Linked DNA regions of Azotobacter salinestris. The protein of the gene in region 1 interacts with the protein of each later gene in a pairwise test. Links are inferred from orthologs where the notes say so. Each region holds a gene or a part of one and is shown on either strand. Other genes may lie near its edges.

Region 1 (3,224 bases):
CTTTACTGACGAGCACTGGCCGGGCCGGTCAAACCCGGGCGGCTGCAGCGGACGAATGCCCGGCACCACGACGCCGGTGCCGGGTCCAAACCGGCACAGCCTGCAGCCACCAAGGAGACGGCCATGACCGCGCCCGATGCTCCCGATACACATCTCAACCCTGGCGATGCGGCCACGCCGGGCACGCCCGGTACCGGTGAGAATCTTTGCCGGGCCTGCCGGGGCACCGGTCAGCAGGACGGCAAACCCTGTCCGGAATGCGGCGGAACCGGCAGGGTGATCGAGGGCATAGGGGGCGGCTGAGAGCCGAATCGGCATAACCGGAAGCGCGGCCCGAACGGATGCCTTTCTCCGGCAATCGCGATTCCGGCCTCGGATGGCACGGCGTCGTTTTCAAGAGCCTGTCATTGGCCACTGTCTACGCCGGATGACCCGTCCGCCAAGACTGAGTCCGGGACTACGGGCCTGTGGTTTCGACATCGGCGGAGCTTCACTTCATGGTCCTTGTCCACGGCTACCGAGGCCCTGGCAGCGGCAGGCCGACCGGACAAGGAATGGAGCGACGAGCGGGCTCCAGCCGACGTACCGCTGCGTCTCGGCCCCACCGACCCTTCGCCCGACTGACCTCTTGCTTTACACTGACGGCAATCCATTCCTCATCCATCGACGAGATAACCGTGCTCAAGGCACTCAAGAAACTTCTAGGCATGGGCGAACAGGCGCAACCGTCTGTCGTCGTCGACACGCCTGCCCCCGCCCCCCGCTCCACCACGCCCGCCACCCCAGCCAAGCCGCCCCGGCAGAAAGCCAAGCCCCCCCGCGCAGAAACCAGGCCCGCCGGCAAGAAGCCCTTTTCCGAGAAGCCCGCCAGCGAGCGCAAGAGCGCCGGCAAGCCGCGGGCCGAGCGGCCGCGCCGCGAGCCGCCGCCGAGCAAGCCGGCGGCGGAATGGCGCCTGGAGGATTTCGTGGTCGAACCCATACCGGGCAAGACCCGCTTCCACGACTTCGACCTCGACCCGCGGCTGATGCACGCCATCCACGACGTCGGCTTTCCCTACTGCACGCCGATCCAGGCCCAGGTGCTCGGCTACACCCTCAAGGGCCGGGACGCCATCGGCCGCGCCCAGACCGGCACCGGCAAGACCGCCGCCTTCCTGGTCTCGATCATCAGCCAGCTGCTGCAGACTCCGCCGCCCAAGGAGCGCTACATGGGCGAGCCGCGCGCGCTGATCATCGCGCCGACCCGCGAGCTGGTGGTGCAGATCGCCAAGGACGCCCTGGCGCTGACCCGCTACACCGGTCTCAACGTGATGAGCTTCGTCGGCGGCATGGACTTCGACAAGCAGCTCAAGCAGCTGGAGGAGAAGTTCTGCGACATCCTGGTGGCCACCCCCGGCCGCCTGCTGGACTTCAACCAGCGCGGCGAGGTGCACCTGGACATGGTCGAGGTGATGGTGCTGGACGAGGCCGACCGCATGCTCGACATGGGCTTCATCCCGCAGGTGCGACAGATCATCCGCCAGACCCCGTACAAGGGCGAGCGGCAGACCCTGCTGTTCTCGGCGACCTTCACCGAGGACGTGATGAATCTGGCCAAGCAGTGGACGGTCGATCCGGCCATCGTCGAGATCGAGCCGGAGCAGGTCGCCAGCGACACCGTCGAGCAGCACGTCTACGCGGTGGCCGGCAGCGACAAGTACAAGCTCTTGTACAACCTGGTGACCCGCAACAACTGGGAGCGGGTGATGGTGTTCGCCAACCGCAAGGACGAAGTGCGGCGCATCGAGGAGCGCCTGACCAGGGACGGCGTCAGCGCCGCGCAGATGTCCGGCGACGTGCCGCAGCACAAGCGCATCAAGGTCCTCGAGGGCTTTCGCGAGGGCAGGATCCGCGTGCTGGTGGCCACCGACGTGGCCGGCCGCGGCATCCACGTCGAGGCTGTCAGCCACGTGATCAACTACACCCTGCCGGAAGATCCGGACGACTACGTGCACCGCATCGGTCGCACCGGCCGGGCCGGCTCGAGCGGCACCTCGATCAGCTTCGCCGGCGAGGACGACGCCTTCGCCCTGCCGCCGATCGAGGCGCTGCTCGGCCGCAAGATCGACTGCGAGATCCCGCCCGCCGAGCTGCTCCAGGCGGTGCCGCGCCGCTCCTGACGCCTGGCCGAACCCGTAGGGTGGACAACGCCGCAGGCTTGTCCACCGTGGTGGATGGCTTCGGCCATCCACCCTACCAGTCTGGGCGACCCCGTAGGGCGGGTGTAACCCGCCGATTTCGGTGCAGGCCCTTGCCTCGTCTGGCGGGTTGCCTTCGCCCTACCAGCGCCGCGCCGCTTCCTGGTCGCTGTCGCGGCCCTCGACCCAGCGCGGCCCCTCGCCGGTGTCCTCCTTCTTCCAAAACGGCGCGCGGGTCTTCAGGTAGTCCATGACGAACGCGCAGGCGTCGAAGGCCGCCTGGCGGTGGGCGCTGGCGGTGCCGACGAAGACGATCGGCTCGCCCGGCTCCAGGCGGCCGATCCGATGGAGAATCTCCAGGCGGAGCAGCGGCCAGCGCTGCGCGGCTTCGTCGGCGATCTTGCCCAGGGCCTTCTCGGTCATCCCCGGATAATGCTCGAGGAACATCCCGCCGACCTCGCGGCCCTCGTTGAAGTCGCGCACGTAGCCGACGAAGCCGACCACCGCACCGACGCCGACGTTGGCCGCGTGCAGTGCGTTGAGCTCGGCCCCCGGATCGAAGGCGCCGGCCTGTACCCGAATGCCCATCTCAGCCTCCGGTGACGGTGGGGAAGAAGGCGACCTCGTCGCCGTCGGTCAGGGGCTCGTCCAGGCCGCAGAGCTCCTGGTTGCGGGCGCACATCAGGTTGCGCTCGCCGAGCACCGCCCAGTCGCCGCCGCGCGCCAGCAGGTGGCGGCGCAGGTCGTCCAGGCGGGCGAAGCCCTCCTCCCAGGCGAGCTGCTCGGCATCGATGCCGAGCGCCTCGCGATAGCGGGCAAAGTAGTGCACATGAATCATGGGAATACCGCTCTCCGTCGAAATCAGGCGTCGGCCCGGTAGTGGCCACTTTTGCCGCCCCGCTTCTCCAGCAGGCGGATCTGCTCGATGAGCATGCCGCGATCCACCGCCTTGCACATGTCGTAGAGGGTCAGCGCGGCGACGCTGGCCGCGGTCAGCGCCTCCATCTCCACGCCGGTCTGCCCGGCCAGCTTGCAGCGGGCGGTGAT
Region 2 (4,328 bases), 2.5 Mb from region 1 along the record:
CATGGATGGGATTCGTCATCGCGATATCATATCAATTTTTAGAGAATTGAAGTACTTATTAATAGGTGCTATAGTCATAGATGCCGATTTCTACGGCCAAGCCAGTGGATGGACGCGAAACCCAAACAGCCATTCCATCCACATGCTATCCACGGAGGACGTAAGGCCGTCCGACGGGACTTCCCCGAACATCGCGAAGTCTCGGAAACAAATGCCTTAGCTACATGATGGCGCACCTCCATCCACGGGAGGCCGCACATATATTTATTGCCAACTCGCTGCAGATTCTGCGGACGGCACCCGATTTTCAAAGGACACGTGCAGGGTGGAGATGCACAACCATCGGATTGCGTAGCTGCAAGCTTTCATCCAGACGCACATGGCGTCCGCTGCCGATGCTTGATTCCTCCTCCTGATTGATTGCTTTCTGCCACAACAGTAAGCAGGAGACGTAGTCGCGACTCTGGCCACCAGCCAAATGTTGCTTGACACGGGAATGGACGACAACCCTTCCTGAACGCCCCTGTCACCGACCGCGAGAGTCGTGTGTGCCGAACGCCGTTTCCGGCAGCCCGGAAACCGAACGGTACTACATGAAAAGAATGCTGATTAACGCAACTCAACCCGAGGAGTTGCGTGTTGCCCTGGTCGATGGCCAACGTCTCTACGACTTGGACATCGAATCGGGTGCCCGCGAGCAGAAAAAGGCCAACATCTACAAAGGCCGCATTACTCGGGTCGAGCCGAGCCTCGAAGCGGCTTTCGTCGACTTCGGCGCCGAGCGCCACGGTTTTCTTCCCCTCAAGGAAATTTCCCGCGAGTACTTCAAGAAGGCTCCCGAAGGCCGCATCAACATCAAGGATGTGCTTTCCGAAGGCCAGGAAGTCATCATTCAGGTCGAGAAGGAAGAACGCGGCAACAAGGGCGCGGCCCTGACCACCTTCATCAGCCTCGCCGGTCGCTACTTGGTGCTGATGCCGAACAATCCGCGAGCCGGCGGCATTTCCCGGCGCATCGAGGGCGAAGAGCGCAACGAACTGCGCGAGGCCCTGAACGGTCTCGACGTTCCAACCGACATGGGCCTGATCGTCCGCACCGCTGGCCTCGGTCGCTCCAGTGAAGAGCTGCAATGGGATCTCGACTACCTGGTGCAGCTGTGGACCGCGATCAAGGAAGCCTCGCTGGACCGTGCGCCCCCCTTCCTGATCTACCAGGAATCCAACGTCATCATCCGGGCGATCCGCGACTATCTGCGCCAGGACATCGGCGAAGTGCTGATCGACAGCGTCGAGGCCCAGGAGGAGGCCTTGAGCTTCATCCGCCAGGTGATGCCGCAGTACCAGAGCAAGATCAAGCTCTACGAGGACAGCGTACCGCTGTTCAACCGCTTCCAGATCGAGAGCCAGATCGAAACCGCCTTCCAGCGCGAAGTGAAGCTGCCGTCCGGCGGCTCCATCGTCATCGACCCGACCGAAGCCCTGGTATCCATCGACATCAACTCGGCGCGCGCCACCAAGGGCGGCGACATCGAGGAAACCGCCCTGCAGACCAACCTGGAGGCGGCCGAGGAGATCGCCCGCCAGCTGCGTCTGCGCGACATCGGCGGCCTGATCGTCATCGACTTCATCGACATGACGCCGGCGAAAAACCAGCGCGCCGTCGAGGACAAGATGCGCGAGGCCCTGGAGGCCGACCGCGCACGCGTGCAGATCGGACGCATCTCGCGCTTCGGCCTGCTGGAAATGTCCCGCCAGCGCCTGCGCCCCTCCCTTGGCGAGACCAGCGGCATCGTCTGCCCGCGCTGTAACGGCCAAGGCATCATCCGCGACGTCGAGTCGCTGTCCCTGGCGATCCTGCGCCTGATCGAGGAGGAAGCCCTGAAGGATCGCACCGCCGAGGTGCGCGCCCAGGTACCGATCCCGGTCGCCGCCTTCCTGCTCAACGAGAAGCGCAACTCCATCACCAAGATCGAGTTGCGTACCCGCGTGCGCATCGTCATCCTGCCGAGCGATCACCTGGAGACGCCGCACTTCGAAGTGCAGCGCCTCCGTGACGACAGTCCGGAAGTACAGAGCGCCCAGTCGAGCTACGAAATGGCTCCCGCGGAAGTGGAAGAGGTCCAGCTGGTCAGCGCCACCCGTACCTTGGTACGCCAGGAAGCCGCGGTCAAGACTGCGCCGCCGCGCAATGCCCTGGTGCCGGTTCCGGCCGAACCGCCAGCGGCACCGGCAACGCCCCCCCACCCCGCCCTGGAACTCAACCTGTTCAAGGGACTGGTGAAATCGCTGGTCAGCCTGTTCGCCGGCAAGGAAACGGCCAAGCCCGTCGCCGCCGAGCGGCTGGTCGAGGAGCGTCTGTCGCGCAGCAGCGAGGAGCGACGCAGCAGCCGCCAGCAGAACCGTCGCCGCGAGGGCCGTCACGGCCGCGATGAAGAGCGCAGGCCGCGCGAGGAGCGTCAGCTTCGCGAGGTGCGCGAAGAGCGGATACCGCGTCCGCCTCGTGAGGAGCGACCCGCACGCGAAGAGCGCCAGCCCATCGAAATCGTGGAAGCCCGGGAACCGCGGGAAACCCGCCGCGAGCGCCCGCCCCGCGAAGAGCGTGTGCCGCGCGAAGAACGCCAATCCATGGAAAGCATGGAAGTTCGCGAAGCGCGGGAGCCGCGGGAGCCGAGGGAAGGCCGCCGCGAGCGTCCGCCTCGCGAAGAGCGCCGCCGCGAACTGCGCGAGCCGCTCGATGCTCAGGAAAGCCCGCGGGAAGAGCGTTCAGCCCGTCCGCCACGTGAGGAGCATCCCCAACAGCGGGAAGAGCGCCAGCCCCCTGAGGAGCGCCTGCATGAGGAGCGTCTGGTCGTGAGCGAGCCGAAGGCCCCCGAGGAGGAAGCCCTCGCCCACGAGGAAACTCACGAGGAAGAGCTCGAGACCAGCAGCGAGGAACGCCCGCGTCGGCGCTCCCGTGGTCAGCGCCGCCGCAGCAATCGCCGCGAGCGCCAGCGCGACAGCCAGGGCAACGAAATCGAGAGCAGCGAGGAAGGCGAAGCCGCTGCTGTCGCGGCCGTTGCCACGGCCACTGCCGTGACCGCCGCGCAGACTCAGGCTGAAGAGGCTGCGGCAGAAGCACCCGCCGGCACTGCCCCGCTCGCCGCACAGCCGGTGGCCGAGGAAATCCAACCCGCTGTCGAGGCTGTCGCGGCCACCCCTGTCGCCGAGACCGGTACTGTCGAAGCGACGGAGCCTGCCCCCCGTCCCGAGCAGGCGCAACCTGCCAGGACCGAGGAGCCGGCAGTCAGCAGAAACGAGGCGCCGCAAGCCTCCCCGCAGCCAGCCGAGGAGCCGGCAACGGTTGCCGCGCCCCCAGCCGAAGTGCCGCGCAGCACGGCCCGCGCGATCAACGATCCACGCGAGGTTCGGCGCCGCAAGCGCGAAGCTGCCGAGGCGGAGGCCAGGCAGGCTGCCGAAGCCGCGAAGGCTGTGGAAACCGCAAGGCTTGCAGAAGCCAGCGCCATCGTGACCGCAATGCCGGTGGCCGAGGCACAGCCGGAGGCCGAGTCCGCCCCGGTCATCGCCGCGCCGGAAGCGCCGCAGAAAAGGGATGAGATCCTGCTCGAGCAGCCTCAGGCCGCCAGCGAGCCCTCTCTGATGGCTGCAGAAGCGGTCGAGGTGCCGAGCGAGCAGATCACTCCCGAGCCGGAGGTCTCCAGCGCAGTTCCGGAACCGGTCGAAGCCCCGTTTGAGCTGATTCAGCCGGAGACCGCGACCTTCGTCGCGGTGGAGGAGCCGAGCGAAACGCAGCCTGAGGCAGCGACTCCAGCGGAGGAGGAACGGCCTGCAGATCGGAAAGAGCAGCAGACCCTCGACCTCCAGCCGGTCACCGAGCAGTCGGAAGAAGCCGCCGACGAGCCGAAGAGCGCACCTGCAGAGGAAAGTGAGGAGGCCACCGAGCCACAGCGCGAGGAAGCTGAGAGCAAGGATGAGGTTGCCGAAACCAAGCTGACCGACAAGCAGGATCAGACTGCAGGCTGAAGCTGAAAAGCCGGGACCGGCCCGCGCCGGTCCCTGACGACAAAAGGGGATGCAGTGCATCCCCTTTTGCGTTTTTGCAATGCTGTTCCGGTCAGGGCTCAGATCACGCTGGGCTCGATTTCCAGAGACACGCCGAAGCGCCCTTCGATATCTTCACGAATGCGCTGGGCCAAGCCCAGCATCTGCCTGCCACTCGCCTGTCCGTAGTTGACCAGCACCAGCGCCTGCAAGCGATGTACGCCGGCATCATCGTCGCGATACCCTTTCCAGCCAGCCCGCTCAAGCAGCCAGCCCGCAGCCAGCTTCACA

The links.
Region 2: the proteins of rhlB (region 1) and rne interact in binary tests that used the Escherichia coli proteins (3 or more experiments, as listed by UniProt). The link is inferred for Azotobacter salinestris from one-to-one orthologs.

Annotation. Positions count from the first base shown.
Region 1 is NZ_CP045302.1:3,836,127-3,839,350, reverse strand. The notes cover bases 2-2,918. They hold rhlB (ATP-dependent RNA helicase RhlB), read left to right. Parts: upstream 2-677; coding sequence 678-2,159; downstream 2,160-2,918. Other genes in these bases: GCU53_RS17970 (MoaD/ThiS family protein), read right to left, coding at 2,767-2,918; moaE (molybdopterin synthase catalytic subunit MoaE), read right to left, coding at 2,319-2,765; GCU53_RS17985 (hypothetical protein), read left to right, coding at 124-303. In the rest of the region: more of GCU53_RS17970, read right to left, coding at 2,919-3,015; cyclic pyranopterin monophosphate synthase MoaC, read right to left, coding at 3,039-3,224.
Region 2 is NZ_CP045302.1:1,352,250-1,356,577, forward strand. The notes cover bases 199-4,219. They hold rne (ribonuclease E), read left to right. Parts: upstream 199-593; coding sequence 594-4,019; downstream 4,020-4,219. Other genes in these bases: murB (UDP-N-acetylmuramate dehydrogenase), read right to left, coding at 4,118-4,219. Outside these bases: 23S rRNA pseudouridine(955/2504/2580) synthase RluC, read right to left, coding at 1-19; more of murB, read right to left, coding at 4,220-4,328. UniProt on the Escherichia coli protein: Endoribonuclease that plays a central role in RNA processing and decay. Required for the maturation of 5S and 16S rRNAs and the majority of tRNAs. Also involved in the degradation of most mRNAs.